DNA from 3 places in the Streptomyces sp. NPDC020807 genome. Region 3 is predicted to be linked to each of the others. Evidence: predicted binding sites of a transcription regulator. Region 3 holds the regulator's gene; each other region holds the start of a gene.
The links. Region 3 encodes HrcA, which represses chaperone genes, less so after heat shock. Its sites were predicted from a motif close to TTNGCACTCNGNNNNNCNGAGTGCNAA; they were not measured.
Positions count from the first base shown of each region.

Region 1 (5,321 bases), on a different contig from region 3:
GGCCGTGGCCGCCGTGGGAGTGACCCGCGTCCGCCGGCTCCTCCTCCTTCTTCTCCACCACGAGGGTCTCGGTGGTGAGGAGCAGGGAGGCGATCGAGGCGGCGTTCTCCAGGGCGGAGCGCGTGACCTTCACCGGGTCGATGACGCCGGCCTTGACCAGGTCGCCGTACTCGCCGGTCGCGGCGTTGAAGCCCTGGCCCTTGTCGAGCTCCGCCACCTTCGAGGTGATGACGTAGCCCTCGAGGCCGGCGTTCTCGGCGATCCAGCGCAGCGGCTCGACGGCGGCGCGGCGGACGACCGCGACACCCGTGGCCTCGTCGCCGGTCTTGTCGAGGTTGCCCTCGAGGACCTTGACGGCGTGGACGAGCGCGGAGCCACCACCGGAGACGATGCCCTCCTCGACCGCGGCGCGGGTCGCGGAGATGGCGTCCTCGAGACGGTGCTTCTTCTCCTTGAGCTCCACCTCGGTGGCGGCGCCGACCTTGATCACGCAGACGCCGCCGGCGAGCTTCGCGAGGCGCTCCTGGAGCTTCTCGCGGTCCCAGTCGGAGTCCGTGGACTCGATCTCGGCCTTGATCTGGCCGACGCGACCGGCGATGTCCTCGGCGTTGCCGCCACCGTCGACGATGGTGGTGGAGTCCTTGGCGATGGTCACGCGGCGGGCGGTGCCCAGCACGTCCAGACCGGCCTGGTCGAGCTTGAGGCCGACCTCCTCGGCGATGACGGTGGCACCGGTGAGGGTGGCCATGTCGCCGAGCATCGCCTTGCGGCGGTCACCGAAGCCGGGGGCCTTGACGGCCACGGCGTTGAAGGTGCCACGGATCTTGTTGACGACGAGGGTGGAGAGGGCCTCGCCCTCGACGTCCTCGGCGATGATCAGGAGCGGCTTGCTGCCACCGGCCTGGATGACCTTCTCCAGGATGGGGAGCAGGTCCTGGATCGAGGAGATCTTGCCCTGGTTGATCAGGATGTACGGGTCGTCGAGGACGGCCTCCATACGCTCCTGGTCGGTGACCATGTACGGGGACAGGTAGCCCTTGTCGAAGGCCATGCCCTCGGTGAAGTCGAGCTCCAGGCCGAAGGTGTTGGACTCCTCGACGGTGATGACACCGTCCTTGCCGACCTTGTCCATCGCCTCGGCGATGAGCTCGCCGACCTGCTGGTCCTGCGCGGAGAGCGCGGCGACGGCGGCGATGTCGGACTTGTCGTCGATCGGGCGCGCGGTGGCGAGCAGCTCCTCGGAGACGGCCTTGACGGCGGCGTCGATGCCCTTCTTCAGGGCGGCCGGGGAGGCGCCGGCGGCGACGTTGCGCAGACCCTCGCGGACCAGGGCCTGGGCGAGCACGGTGGCGGTGGTGGTGCCGTCACCCGCGATGTCGTTGGTCTTGGTCGCCACCTCCTTCACGAGCTGGGCGCCGAGGTTCTCGTACGGGTCGTCGATCTCGACCTCGCGGGCGATCGTGACACCGTCGTTGGTGATGGTGGGGGCGCCGAACTTCTTGTCGATGACGACGTTGCGGCCCTTGGGGCCGATCGTCACCTTCACCGTGTCGGCAAGCTTGTTGACGCCGCGCTCAAGGGCGCGACGGGCGTCCTCGTCGAACTTCAGGATCTTCGCCATGGGAGCGGTTCAGCCCTCTCGGATTCGGGTGGAACGAACGGCGCCCCCGGACGCCCGGTGCGGGGTCAAGGGGCGCAGCTCAAAGCATCTGGTTGCAGATACTTCGGTTACTTCGGTGAATTACTTCTCGACGATCGCGAGCACGTCGCGAGCCGAGAGGACGAGGTACTCCTCGCCGTTGTACTTCACCTCGGTGCCGCCGTACTTGCTGTACAGCACGATGTCGCCGGTCTTGACGTCGAGCGGCAGGCGCTCGCCGTTCTCGAAGCGGCCCGGGCCCACGGCCAGGACGACGCCCTCCTGGGGCTTCTCCTTGGCGGTGTCCGGGATGACCAGGCCAGAGGCGGTGGTCTGCTCGGCGTCGAGCGGCTGGACCACGATGCGGTCCTCGAGCGGCTTGATGGCAACCTTGGAGCTGGTGGTCGTCACGATCCGACCTCCCCCTTCGGAGATTACGGGGTTAACTGTCTGAGGTGGCGACCAGGTGGATCCGTCGTCGCGGGTGCCGGACCTGCCCGTCGCTGTGTTGGCACTCTCCAGTGGGGAGTGCCAGACCTGAGACTATGACCGCGATTAGCACTCGGTCAAGCGGAGTGCCAATTCCTTGCCATCGAGCGCGTCGCCGCACCCGTCGTCCCGGCTGTGCCCCGTCTGTCGTCCCGGCTGCGTCCCGGCCGTCGCCCCGGCCGTCGCCCCACCCGTCGCCCCGGCCGTCGTCACACCCCCGTGGCCGTCCCGTGAGGACAACGTGCTCGCGGAGCCCGCGGTTCCGTACGAGGGTGCGGGCATGGCGACCACACCCCGCCCCCGGGTCCGCACGGTCCACGACGTCCTGCTCGCCCTGGCGCTCCTCCTGCTCGACGCCGGGTTCGTCCTCTTCGCCGCCTTCAGCCTCCTCATGCGCGGCTGGGGGTCCACTCTCGACCAGCCGCGGACCGGGCCGCCGCCCATGGACTGGGTGCCGGTGCTGACCTTCGGGGCGATAGCGGCCGGGATCGCGCTCCTGGCGTACGCGCTGTACCGCGGCGGCTGGTCCTGGGCGCCCGGGGGCCAGTTCGCGGCCGCCCTGCTGCTCGGCCTGGCCACGGTGGCCGGAGGGACGGAGGAGTGGACGCGCTCGCACCCCGCCCCGCCGCCGGCCCCCGCCCCGGCGGAGCAGCGCTGCGTGTGCACCAGCGGGGGCGGGCCGTGCGAGTGCCCGGGAGGGTGAGCCCCGCCTCGCCCTCCCGGGGAGTCCTCAGCCCCGGGGAAGCCCCTCCGCCCGTACGTGCTCCACGTCCGCGCGGCGGCCGTCCCCGTCGCGGGTCTGTTCCACCGCCTTGCGGCCGAGGCGCTCCAGCGGGTCGACGGCGGAGGCGCAGCCGGTGAGGCCGAGCAGCAGGGCCGCGGCGACCAGGGCACCCGTACCGCGCCGCCGGCTCATACGTAGTCCTCCAGCTTCGCGACCGCGTACCCCTTCGCCGTGATCACGTTCATCACCCGCCGGACCATGTCGGGCATCGTGCCCTTCCAGTCCCCCTTGCCCCGGAAGTGCGTGAGGACGATGTCGCCGGGGTGGAGGTCCCGGTCCCACTCGCGCCACTCCATGTGGTCGGGGAAGGCCTCGGCGGCCCACAGCGGCACCGCCTTGACGCCGCAGGTCTTCGCGGCGCGCAGGGTGTCCTCGTTGTAGTTGCCGTAGGGCGGGCGGAAGAGCGGGGGCCGCTTGCCGAATCGTTTCTGGATGACGTCCTGCATGCCGCAGATCTCGCGCTTCTGCTGCGCGTACGAGAGCGCCGGCAGGTAGCGGTGGTTGAGCGTGTGGTTGTGGAGGGCGACCCCCTCCGGCAGCGACTTCTGCATCTTGGCGAAGTAGGGGTAGTCGTCCTTGACGACGTAGTCGCTGAGGAAGGCGCTGTACGGGATGCGCAGGTCCTTCATCATCCGCAGCAGTTCGGGGTCCTTCTCCGCGCCGTCGTCGATCGTCAGGAAGACGACCTTCTGCTTGGTCGGGACGGTGGTGAAGACCGGCGGCAGACCCTCCCCGTCCGTCTCGAAGCCCTTGCGCGTGGTGATGCGCGGCTTGGTCTTCGGCGGGGCCGGGGCCTCCAGCGGGGTCTTGGCGAGCCCCCACTTCCGGGCGGCGAGCACGCGCGCGGCCCGCTGCTGCTTGACCTTCTCGACGTACGCGCTCAGGGCGCCGCCCGGCCCGGCCGCCTGGCCGCGCCCCTGCTGCCCCGGCGCGGGGGCGGGCGCCCCGCGCTCGCCCCCGCGCTCGGGGGCCTCGTCGGAGCAGGCGGTGGCGGCGGACGTGAGTGCTGCGACGACGAGAGCGGCCCCGAGGGTCCGCCGGAAAAGGTGCGCGCTCTTCACCATAAATTCTTCCTCTTGTCGTACTAGTCGTACTAGCCGTATGGCGCCGCATCCTGTCAGCGTTCGTGGCTCTGTGTGACACGACACCGCCAATCCGTCACCTCCGTCCCCCGGGCGGCCCACAGCGCCCCGGGACCCACGGCAGGCACCACAATGGGACGGGTGACCGACCTCGCCACCTCCGCCTTCACCGCCCTGCTCACGCCCGAGGGGCAGACGCTCCTCGCCGCCCTGCGCGACTACGACCCCTCGCAGGAGCTCGCCGTCGTCTCCCGGCTGCGCCGCGACCACCCGGCGGAGCTCGTCACGGCGGCGGTCGGGCAGGCCCGGCTGCGGCAGCGCGCGGTGGCGAAGTTCGGCGCCGAGGACGCGTACCGGATGTACTTCACTCCCAACGGCGTCGAGCAGTCGACCCGCGCCTCCGTCGGCGCCTACCGCGCGGCCCGCCTCAAGGCGCTCGGCGTCGGCAGCGTCGCCGACCTCTGCTCGGGCATCGGCGGCGACGCCATCGCCCTCGCCCGCGCCGGGATCTCCGTCCTCGCCGTCGACCGCGACCCGCTGACCGCCGTCGTGGCCCGCGCGAACGCCGAGGCGCTCGGGCTCGCCGAGCTGATCGAGGTGCGCGAGGCCGACGTCACCGAGATCGACACGGAGCCGTACGACGCCGTCTTCGTCGACCCGGCGCGGCGCGGCGGCCGGGGCAGGATCTTCGACCCGGAGGCGTACTCCCCGCCGCTCTCCTGGGCCGTCCGGGCCGCCCGTACGGCCCGGGCCGCGGCCCTCAAGGTGGCACCCGGCATCCCGCACGAGGCCGTCCCCGAGGAGGCCGAGGCCGAGTGGATCTCGGACGGCGGCGACGTGAAGGAGGCGGTGCTCTGGTTCGGCACGGACCCGGGCGCGCGCCGCGCCACCCTCCTGCCCTCGGGCGCCGGGATCACCGGCCGCGGCCTCCCCGACCCGGCGGTCCGCCCGGTCGGCCGCTACCTGTACGAGCCCGACGGCGCCGTCATCCGCGCGCACCTGGTCGCCGAGGTGGCCGAGGAGCTCGGCGGCGGACTGGTCGACGAGACGATCGCGTACGTCACGGCGGACGAGCTCACCCCCACCCCGTACGCCTCCGCCTACGAGATCACCGACGAACTCCCCTTCAACCTCAAGAAGTTGAAGGCCATCCTGCGCGAACGCGAGGTCGGCACCCTGACGGTGAAGAAGCGCGGATCGGCCGTCGAGCCCGAGGAGATCCGCCGCAAGGTGAAGCCGAAGGGCCCCAACTCCGCGACGGTCCTGCTCACTCGGGTCGCGGGTGCCCCGACGATGCTGATCGGCCGGCCGGCGGACGGGGGGCGCT
Region 1 covers NZ_JBFADU010000002.1:449,105-454,425, reverse strand. Annotated here, with positions in the region: gene groL (chaperonin GroEL) at 1-1,621, opposite strand, end outside; gene groES (co-chaperone GroES) at 1,742-2,050, opposite strand; gene AB0G79_RS05265 (DUF6234 family protein) at 2,409-2,831, shown strand; gene AB0G79_RS05260 (hypothetical protein) at 2,859-3,044, opposite strand; gene AB0G79_RS05255 (polysaccharide deacetylase family protein) at 3,041-3,976, opposite strand; gene AB0G79_RS05250 (SAM-dependent methyltransferase) at 4,127-5,321, shown strand, end outside; gene AB0G79_RS05245 (hypothetical protein) at 5,262-5,321, opposite strand, start outside.
Region 1: a site for HrcA is predicted at 2,195-2,221, ahead of groES (co-chaperone GroES). Genes of this name have one in related genera too.

Region 2 (5,321 bases), on a different contig from region 3:
ACCACCCTCTCCTGCTCCTCCACCGGCAACCTGGCCGGCGCCGTCGGCGCCGCCGCCGCCCGCGCCGGCTTCCGCTCCTGCGTCTTCATCCCGCACGACCTGGAGCAGGGCAAGGTCGTCATGGCCGCCGTCTACGGCGGTGACCTCGTCGGCATCGAGGGCAACTACGACGACGTCAACCGCTTCTGCTCGGAGCTCATCGGCGACCCGCTCGGCGAGGGCTGGGGCTTCGTGAACGTCAACCTCCGCCCGTACTACGGCGAGGGCTCCAAGACGCTCGCGTACGAGATCTGCGAGCAGCTCGGCTGGGTCATCCCGGACCAGCTCGTCATCCCGATCGCCTCCGGCTCGCAGCTCACGAAGATTGACAAGGGTCTCCAGGAGCTCATCAAGCTGGGCCTCGTCGAGGACAAGCCGTACAAGATCTTCGGCGCGCAGGCCGAGGGCTGCTCCCCGGTCTCGGCCGCCTTCAAGGCCGGCCACGACGTCGTCCGCCCGCAGAAGCCGAACACGATCGCCAAGTCGCTCGCGATCGGCAACCCGGCCGACGGCCCGTACGTCCTCGACATCGCCCGCCGCACCGGCGGCGCCGTGGAGGACGTGAACGACGAGCAGGTCGTCGACGCGATCAAGCTGCTCGCGCAGACCGAGGGCATCTTCGCGGAGACCGCCGGCGGCGTGACCGTCGGCGTGACCAGGAAGCTCGTGGAGGCCGGTCTCATCGACCCCGAGCTCACGACCGTCGTCCTCAACACCGGTGACGGCCTCAAGACCCTGGACGCGGTGGCCGAGACCTCGCAGGCGACCGCCACCATCCGCCCGAGCCTGGACGCGTTCCGCGACGCGGGCCTGGCCCACTGATTCCGCGCTCCGCAAGCGTCGCCGAGAGGTACGAAGACATGGCCGTGAACGTCCGCATCCCCACCATCCTCCGCACCTACACGGGCGGGCGGTCCGAGGTCCAGGCCGAGGGCGCGACCCTCGCCGAGGTCATCGCCGACCTGGAGAAGAACCACACGGGCATCGCCGCCCGCGTCCTGGACGACCAGGGCAAGCTGCGCCGCTTCGTGAACGTGTACGTGAACGACGACGACGTGCGGTTCGAGCAGGGCCTGGAGACGGCCACGCCGGCCGGCGCGGGCGTCTCGATCATCCCGGCCGTCGCCGGCGGCTGATCACTTCCGAGTCGTTCCGAGTTTCGTGAATTGCCCCTTCCGCGCCATAAAGCGGAAGGGGCAATTCTGCATGGTTGAGCGGGGTAGAGTTGGGGAAGTCCCCTCCGCTGCCCGTGCCGCCCGCATATGAGAATGCGTCCCCGCACGTCTGGAAGCAGCCAAACTGCGTGAGCGTTGTGTACGTTCTGCGCGTTTTGCCGGGCCCGACTTGCCCCGGAAGTCCGGGGATTATCCCCAATTCCCCTTTCCGTCGTGCCCAGAATTCTCGCCCGAATGGCCTGTTGCACAGGGCAGTTGGGCAGATACATTCAGCGGCGGTCGACGCGTTCCGGCGCAGGGTCTGACCCGGGTTCCGCGAAGTGCGGGGCCCGCGCAAGGGCCAGTAATAGGGGAGTTAGGCATGGCTCAGGGCACCGTCAAGTGGTTCAACGCGGAGAAGGGCTACGGCTTCATCGCGGTCGACGGTGGTGCGGATGTTTTCGTCCACTACAGCGCGATCCAGATGGATGGCTACCGCAGCCTCGAAGAGGGACAGCGAGTCGAGTTCGAGATCTCGCAGGGCCAGAAGGGTCCGCAGGCGGACATGGTCAAGCTCGCCGTCTGAGCGCGGCGCGATCGGCCACCGACGCAACGCCGTCGAGGGGCCCGCATCCCTGAGGGGATACGGGCCCCTCACGCGTTCCCGGGGACGTACGCCCTCCGCGCGTGAGGCCGTCCCGACCCCTCCCGTGACTCCGTCCCGATCCTCGTCCCGATCGTCGAGAGTCGCTTGCACTCTCCTAGGGCGAGTGCTAATCATTGGCGTTAGCACTCGGAAGGTGAGAGTGCTACGAGGATCGGGCAGACGAGGTCGCCGTCCGGGTGGGGCAAGGAACCACGCGGAGTCACGGAGGCCGTCCGTCGCGGGCGTCGGCGCGGTCCTGGAGCGTTATCCACCCCATGTCCGGGAGGACCACTTCACATGGCCAAGATCATCGCGTTCGACGAGGAGGCCCGGCGCGGTCTCGAGCGCGGCATGAACCAGCTCGCTGACGCCGTCAAGGTCACCCTCGGCCCCAAGGGCCGCAACGTCGTCCTCGAGAAGAAGTGGGGCGCCCCCACGATCACCAACGATGGTGTCTCCATCGCCAAGGAGATCGAGCTCGAGGACCCGTACGAGAAGATCGGCGCCGAGCTGGTCAAGGAAGTCGCCAAGAAGACGGACGACGTCGCCGGCGACGGTACGACCACCGCCACCGTCCTCGCCCAGGCTCTCGTCCGCGAGGGCCTCCGCAACGTCGCCGCCGGTGCCAACCCGATGGCCCTCAAGCGCGGCATCGAGAAGGCCGTCGAGGCCGTCTCCGGCGCCCTGCTCGAGCAGGCGAAGGATGTCGAGACCAAGGAGCAGATCGCTTCCACGGCCTCCATCTCCGCCGCCGACACCCAGATCGGCGAGCTCATCGCCGAGGCGATGGACAAGGTCGGCAAGGAAGGCGTCATCACCGTCGAGGAGTCCCAGACCTTCGGTCTGGAGCTGGAGCTCACCGAGGGCATGCGCTTCGACAAGGGCTACATCTCGGCGTACTTCGCCACCGACATGGAGCGCATGGAGTCGTCCCTCGACGACCCGTACCTCCTCATCGTCAACTCCAAGATCTCCTCCGTGAAGGACCTCCTTCCGCTCCTGGAGAAGGTCATGCAGTCGGGCAAGCCGCTGCTGATCATCGCCGAGGACGTCGAGGGCGAGGCCCTGTCGACCCTGGTCGTCAACAAGATCCGCGGCACCTTCAAGTCCGTCGCGGTCAAGGCCCCGGGCTTCGGCGACCGTCGCAAGGCCATGCTGAACGACATCGCCATCCTCACCGGCGGCACGGTCATCTCCGAGGAGGTCGGCCTCAAGCTGGAGAACGCGGGCCTCGACCTGCTGGGCCGCGCCCGCAAGGTCGTCATCACCAAGGACGAGACCACCATCGTCGACGGTGCCGGTGACAGCGAGCAGGTCGCCGGTCGCGTGAACCAGATCCGCGCCGAGATCGAGAACTCCGACTCGGACTACGACCGCGAGAAGCTCCAGGAGCGCCTCGCGAAGCTGGCCGGCGGCGTGGCCGTCATCAAGGCCGGTGCCGCGACCGAGGTCGAGCTCAAGGAGCGCAAGCACCGCATCGAGGACGCCGTTCGCAACGCGAAGGCGGCCGTCGAGGAGGGCATCGTCGCCGGCGGTGGCGTCGCCCTGCTCCAGGCCTCCTCGGTCTTCGAGAAGCTCGAGGGCGACCTCTCGGGCGACGAGGCCACGGGCGCCGCGATCGTGAAGCTGGCCCTCGAGGCCCCGCTGAAGCAGATCGCCGTCAACGCCGGTCTCGAGGGTGGCGTCGTGGCGGAGAAGGTCCGCAACCTGCCCGTCGGCCACGGCCTGAACGCCGCGACCAACGAGTACGTCGACCTCATCGCCGAGGGCATCATCGACCCGGCGAAGGTCACGCGCTCCGCGCTGCAGAACGCCGCGTCGATCGCCGCGCTGTTCCTCACCACCGAGGCCGTCATCGCCGACAAGCCGGAGAAGGCGGGCGCGCCCGCCGGCGGCGGCATGCCGGGCGGTGACATGGACTTCTGATCCTGACGGATCGGACGTTCATCGCAGGACACGGTCCCTCGCGGGACCAGGACCGAGGGCGGCACTCCCACAGGGGGTGCCGCCCTCGGGCGTTCAGTGGATCCTGGAGGTGTACGCGCCTCGGGAAGGGATCCGTGTCATGGTCACGCTGCTGACGACACCGTCCGACCGGGAGCTGGTCGTCACCAGCACCTTCGACGCCCCGCCGGGCCGCCTCTGGGAGGCGTGGACGCGCCCCGAGCAGGTGCGGGAGTGGTACGGCTCCACGGCGCTGACCACGACGGTCGTCGACGTCGACCTGCGGGCGGGCGGCGCCTGGCGCTGGGGGCAGACCGCCCCGGACGGACAGGAGATCGTCTTCTCCGGTACGTACGAGGAGGTCGTCCCCGTCGAGCGGCTCGACTACACGGAGGTCTTCGAGCAGATGCCGGACGCGGAGCCGGTCCGCGTCACCCTCACCTTCGACGCGACCCCCGACGGCGGGACGGCGCTGACCAGCACGTCGGTCTGGCCCTCGAACGAGATCAGGGACCAGGCGCTCGCGGCGGGGATGGAGGCGGGCGTACGGGAGCAGTACGACCGGCTCGCGGCGTATCTGAAGGGGGAGGCCTGAGGCTACGGCCGGCGGGCCTCGCGCCACATCGACCACAGCTTCGGGCCGCCGCCGGGCAGGCGGAGCTCCTCGCGCACGGCGAAGCCGAAGTGCGCGTAGAAGGGGAGGTTGCTCTCCTTCGAGGACTCCAGGTAGACGGGCAGGCCCGCCGCGTCGGCCTGGGCGAGGCCGGAGCGCAGGAGCGCGGCGCCGTGGCCCTGGCCCTGGGCGGCCGGGTCGGCGCCTATGACGGCCAGGAACCAGTGCGGCTCCTTCGGGGTGTGGGCCTCGGAGGCGGCGACGGCCTCGCCGAAGAGGGGTGCGCGGTCGCCGAGGATGGCGGTCAGTTCGGCGATGGTCCCGGCGTCGGGCGCGGCCTTCTCGGCGGCCTCGGCCGGAACCCAGAACGCCGCCGCGGACTCGGTGAGTTCGCAGACGGCGTTCTGGGCGTACTGGCGGGTGAAGAGGGTGCCGAAGTAGCGGGCGAGCGTCTCCTCGCGGGTGTCCGCGTCGGGGAAGAAGAACGCCATCATCGGGTCGTCGTGGAAGGCGCGGGCCAGCGGGCGGCTGACGGAGGCGGCGTCGTCGAGGGTGGCCGTTTTCGGGGCGTTGGGGCTGTTAGTCGTCTTTGACATGCGGCCATTGTGCACCCGAGATGATCTTGGAAGGCGGCCGGGGGTCGGCGACGGTGGCCGGGGTCGGCGGCCGGGGTCAGCGGCGGAAGAGCCCCGTCCACAGGAAGGGTTCCCCGAAGCGCCCCGACTCCGCCGGCTCGTCGCGCATGCGCCGGATCTCGACCTCCGTCAGGTCGGCGAAGAGTCCGCGCAACTCGTCGTCGGTGAAGGCGAGTCCACCGTCCAGCCGGCCCTTCCGGTAGAAGTCGGCGTCCGGCAGCTCGGAGCCCATGCCGCCCTCGCCCGCGGCGAACGCGGTGAGCGCGAAGTGCCCGCCGGGCGCGAGGACG
Region 2 covers NZ_JBFADU010000002.1:120,305-125,625, forward strand. Annotated here, with positions in the region: gene thrC (threonine synthase) at 1-861, shown strand, start outside; gene AB0G79_RS03605 (MoaD/ThiS family protein) at 900-1,175, shown strand; gene AB0G79_RS03610 (cold-shock protein) at 1,576-1,779, shown strand; gene groL (chaperonin GroEL) at 2,137-3,765, shown strand; gene AB0G79_RS03620 (SRPBCC domain-containing protein) at 3,905-4,378, shown strand; gene AB0G79_RS03625 (GNAT family N-acetyltransferase) at 4,381-4,992, opposite strand; gene AB0G79_RS03630 (class I SAM-dependent methyltransferase) at 5,069-5,321, opposite strand, start outside.
Region 2: a site for HrcA is predicted at 1,944-1,970, ahead of groL (chaperonin GroEL). Genes of this name have one in related genera too.

Region 3 (5,321 bases):
GACGAGGGCGAGGAGCCCGGTGCCGGGGTTGTCGTCGTCCTCGGGGTCGTCGCGGTACGAGCCCTGGTGCCCGCCGGCCTCGACGCCTTGGACGCAGACGGCGTCGGCCCCGGCCCGCTCGGCTTCGAGGGCCTCCTCGACGGAGGTGACGGTGACGATCGTGTACGTACCGGCGCGGGCGAAGGAGGCGAGCGTCTCGGCGTCGGGACAGCCGAAGGTGAAGGACACGACGCGGACGGGGTCGTCGAGGAGGATCGCCAGCTTGGCCGCGTACGCGTCGGTGCCGCAGTCGTCGAGGTCGCCGAGCGGCGTGCCGTACCAGGCCGCCTCGCCGGCGAGCTGGTGGCGGTAGACCTCGACGGCGGCTGGGCCGTCGGTCCGGCCGCCGCTCGGCGGGACGAAGAGGTTGACGCCGAAGGGGCGCGCGGTCAGCCCGCGCACCTGCTTGATCTCCTGGTAGAGGCCGCCGGCCGTCTTGTACCCGCCGGCCAGGAAGCCGAGCGCCCCGGCCGCGCAGACGGCTCCGACGAGCTCGGGACAGGAGGCGCCACCCGCCATGGGGGCCTGCACGATCGGAAACCGAGAGAGATCGTTCAGTGCGGTGGTGGACATATGGGCATCGTGTCATGCCCCTGCTTCCGGGCCGAATCGGTACCTCGGGTCGCGCGAAGGGGCGGTATCCAGGGGATACCGCCCCTTCGCACACGCACAAGCACGAGCACGACCCGCGACCGGACCTACCGCCCGTTGAAGGCATCCTTCAACCGCGAGAACAGCCCCTGCTGCCCAGGCTGGAACTGGCCCGTGGGCCGTTCCTCGCCGCGCAGCTTGGCGAGCTCGCGCAGGAGCCGTTCCTGCTCGGCGTCGAGCTTGCCGGGTGTCTGGACCTCGACGTGCACGATCAGGTCGCCGCGCCCGTTGCCGCGCAGGTGCGTGACGCCCCGGCCGTGCAGCGGGACCGACTGGCCGGACTGCGTGCCCGGACGGATGTCGATCTCCTCCAGGCCGTCGAGCGTCTGCAGTGGCACCTTCGTGCCGAGCGCGCCCGCCGTCATCGGGATGGTGACCGTGCAGTGCAGGTCGTCGCCGCGCCGCTGGAACGTCTCGTGCGGCGTCTCCTGGATCTCGACGTACAGGTCGCCGGCGGGGCCGCCGCCGGGGCCGACCTCGCCCTCGCCCGCGAGCTGGATCCGGGTGCCGTTGTCGACACCGGCCGGGATCTTCACGGTGAGGGTGCGGCGGGAGCGGACCCGGCCGTCGCCCGCGCACTCGGGGCACGGGGTCGGGACCACGGTGCCGAAGCCCTGGCACTGGGGGCAGGGCCGGGAGGTCATGACCTGGCCCAGGAAGGACCGCGTGACCTGGGAGACCTCACCGCGACCGCGGCACATGTCGCAGGTCTGCGCGGAGGTGCCGGGCGCGGCGCCCTCACCCGAACAGGTGGTGCAGACGACGGCCGTGTCGACCTGGATGTCCTTGGTGGTGCCGAAGGTCGCCTCGTTGAGGTCGATCTCCAGGCGGATCATGGCGTCCTGGCCGCGGCGGGTCCGCGAGCGCGGTCCGCGCTGCGAGGACTGGCCGAAGAAGGCGTCCATGATGTCGGAGAAGTTGCCGAAGCCACCGGCCCCGAAGCCGCCCGCGCCGCCTCCGCCGGAGGCCGAGAGCGGGTCGCCGCCGAGGTCGTAGACCTGCTTCTTCTGCGGGTCCGAGAGGACCTCGTAGGCGGCGTTGATCTCCTTGAAGCGCTCTTGCGTCTTCGGATCGGGATTGACGTCCGGGTGCAGCTCGCGCGCGAGCCTCCGGAAGGCCTTCTTGATCTCGTCCTGGGAAGCGTCGCGGCGCACGCCGAGCACGGCGTAGTAGTCCGTGGCCACTTACGACTCCGCCAGGATCTGTCCGACGTAACGTGCCACTGCGCGTACCGCTCCCATCGTTCCGGGGTAGTCCATGCGGGTCGGTCCGACCACGCCGAGTTTGGCGACTGCTTCGCCGCCCGAACCGTAGCCGACCGAGACGACGGACGTGGAGCTCAGCCCCTCGTGGGCGTTCTCGTGCCCGATCCGTACGGTCATGCCCGATTCCTTGGCCTCGCCGAGCAGCTTGAGGAGCACGACCTGCTCCTCAAGGGCCTCCAGGACGGGCCTGATCATCAGGGGGAAGTCGTGTCCGAAGCGGGTGAGATTGGCGGTGCCGCCGATCATCAGCCGCTCCTCGTGCTCCTCCACGAGCGTTTCGAGGAGGGTCGCGAGCACGGTCGAGACCGTGGCGCGGTCCTCCATCTCCTCGAAGGACTCGGGGAGGTCCTGCACCAGCTGCGGCACGTCGGCGAACCGACGGCCGACGACCCAGCTGTTGAGCCGGGCCCGCAGGTCGGCGAGGGAGGTCTCGCCGAAGGGTGCGGGGCAGTCGACGACCCGCTGCTCGACACGGCCGGTGTCCGTGATGAGCACGAGCATCAGGCGGGCCGGGGCCAGCGAGAGCAGCTCCACGTGCCGGACGGTCGAGCGGGTCAGCGAGGGGTACTGGACGACGGCGACCTGGCGGGTCAGCTGCGCGAGCAGCCGGACCGTGCGGCCGACGACGTCGTCGAGGTCGACGGCCCCGTCGAGGAAGTTGTGGATGGCCCGCCGCTCGGGCGTCGACAGCGGCTTGACGCCGGCGAGCCGGTCGACGAAGAGCCGGTAGCCCTTGTCGGTCGGGATCCGCCCCGCACTCGTGTGAGGCTGGGCGATGTACCCCTCCTCCTCCAGGACGGCCATGTCGTTGCGGACGGTGGCGGGCGACACGCCGAGTTTGTGGCGCTCGGTGAGCGCCTTCGAGCCGACGGGCTCCTCGGTGCCGACGTAGTCCTGGACGATGGCGCGCAACACCTCCAGCCTGCGTTCGCTGAGCATCGTGCGCACCTCCAGCTGTCGGTCGGTCGATCCGGTTGCTCCGCTTTTGGCACTCGCCCTGTCTGAGTGCCAGCAATACCCCGGCCAGTGTACGGCGGCGGACAACGCTCCTGGCAAGGAGGAGGCGGCGCACCCGTTAGCGTCGCCCCATGGAGACGGATTGGGAAGCGTACGGATGGGAGCGGCTCGCCGACGGGGTGGGCCGGCGCCGACTGCCCGGCTGGGACGCGACGGTGGGCCTGGTGGTGGGCGAACACGGGGTACTCCTGTACGACACGGGCTCCACGCTCGCGGAGGGCGCGGAGCTGCGGGCTCAGGTGGCGCAGCTCACGGGCGGGCGCAAGGTGACGCACATCGCACTGAGCCACCCCCACTTCGACCACGTCCTCGGGACGGCGGTCTTCGCGGGGGCCGAGGTCTTCGGCGCGGTCGGTACGGAGGAGCTGCTCGCCCTGCCGAGGGAACGGGAGGCGCTGCGCGAGGACGCGGTGCGGCAGGGCGTCGACGCGGAGGCGGCGGCGGAGGCGGTGGACGCGCTGGTCGTCCCCCGGCACGTGGTGTCGGGCGAGTGGACCCTCGACCTGGGCGGCCGGCAGGTCCTGCTGGCGAACGTCGGCCCCGGCCACACGGGCCACGACCTGGCCCTCTGCGTCCCCGGCTCCCGTGAGGTGGTCTTCTGCGGGGACCTGGTGGAGGAGTCGGGCGAGCCGCAGGCGGGCCCGGACGCGATCCCGTCCCGCTGGCCCGACGCGCTGGACCGGCTCCTCTCGCTGGGCGGCGGGGACGCGGCGTACGTCCCCGGCCACGGGGCCGTGGTGGACGCCACGTTCGTCCGGACACAGCGCGAGGAGCTGGCACGGCGCTTCGCGGTGTCATAACGTCCCCCAAATGCGCAGCTACAACCCGGACCTGACGCCCCCGTGGAAGAAGTCGGCCCCCGTCCCGGAGATCCCGGCGGACCACGACCTGGTCGTGGAGGAGGTGTCGACGGGCTTCTGCGGGGCGGTGATCCGCTGCGAGGCGGGCACGGTGACGCTGGAGGACCGCTTCGGCAAGCACCGGGTCTTCCCGATGTCCCCGCGCGGCTTCCTGCTCGACGGCCAGGTCGTCACCCTGATCCGCCCGGCACCGGCCTCGGCCCCCTCCCGCCCCACCCGCACGGCCTCGGGCTCGATCGCGGTGCCGGGCGCCCGCGCACGCGTGGCACGGGCGGGCAGGATCTACGTGGAGGGCCGGCACGACGCGGAACTCGTCGAGCGGGTGTGGGGCGACGACCTGCGCGTCGAGGGCGTGGTCGTCGAGTACCTCGAAGGCGTGGACGACCTCCCCGCCGTCGTCGCCGACTTCGCCCCGGCCCCGGACGCCCGGCTGGGCGTCCTGGTGGACCACCTGGTCCCGGGTTCGAAGGAGTCGAGGATCGCCGCGCGGGTGACCGGTGCGGACGTCCTGGTCGTCGGCCACCCGTACATCGACGTCTGGGAGGCGGTGAAGCCGTCCTCGGTCGGCATCCCCGCCTGGCCGGCGGTCCCCCGGGGCCAGGACTGGAAGACCGGCGTCTGCCGGGCCCTGGGCTGGCCCCACGACAACACGGGCGCGGTCTGGCAGCACATCCTGTCGAAGGTGACGAGCTACAAGGACCTGGAACCGCAGCTCCTGGGCAGGGTCGAGGAACTCATCGACTTCGTCACGGCCCCTTAGGGCCTGTCCGACCCTGATCCGAGGGCCCCGTGCGGGCAATCGTCCCGCAGGGCGGGACTGGCGGGCACACGGGACGGCGCCCCTTCCCGGGCCGAGGCCCCCGCTCTCGGCCCGCACCCCGGGTGCGGCGCACTGCCCGCAGCTGCCCTGCCCGCAGCCGCCCTGCTCTGCTCTGCCCTGCCCTGCCCTGCCCGCAACGGGAGCGACGGCCCGCGGAGGGCCCGGCGCGCCCGGACCTCAGTCCACCAGGTCCCGCACCACCGCGTCCGCGAGCAGCCGGCCCCGCAGGGTCAGGACCGCCCGCCCCGCCTCGTACGCCTCCGGGTCGAGGAGCCCGTCCTCCAGCGCCTTCCGCGAGGCCGCGAGGCCCGCCGGCTTGAGCAGCGCCAGCTCGACCCCCTCGCGCAGCCGCAGCTCCAGCAGGATCCGCTCGACCCGTCGGTCCTCCTCCGTGAGGACCTCCCGCCCGGCCCCGGGTGACTTCCCCGCCCCGAGCGCCGCCGCGTACGCACCGGGGTGCTTCACGTTCCACCAGCGGACGCCGCCCACGTGCGAGTGGGCACCCGGCCCGGCGCCCCACCAGTCCGCGCCGCGCCAGTACAGCTCGTTGTGGAGGCAGCGTCCGGCGTCGGAGGTGGCCCAGTTGGACACCTCGTACCAGGAGAACCCGGCCTCCTCGAAGGCCGCCTCGGCGATCAGGTACCGGTCGGCGTGCACGTCGTCGTCGGT
Region 3 covers NZ_JBFADU010000003.1:449,818-455,138, reverse strand. Annotated here, with positions in the region: gene AB0G79_RS07545 (nitronate monooxygenase) at 1-612, opposite strand, end outside; gene dnaJ (molecular chaperone DnaJ) at 738-1,874, opposite strand; gene hrcA (heat-inducible transcriptional repressor HrcA) at 1,875-2,894, opposite strand; gene AB0G79_RS07530 (MBL fold metallo-hydrolase) at 3,044-3,772, shown strand; gene AB0G79_RS07525 (DUF3097 domain-containing protein) at 3,783-4,592, shown strand; gene hemW (radical SAM family heme chaperone HemW) at 4,830-5,321, opposite strand, start outside.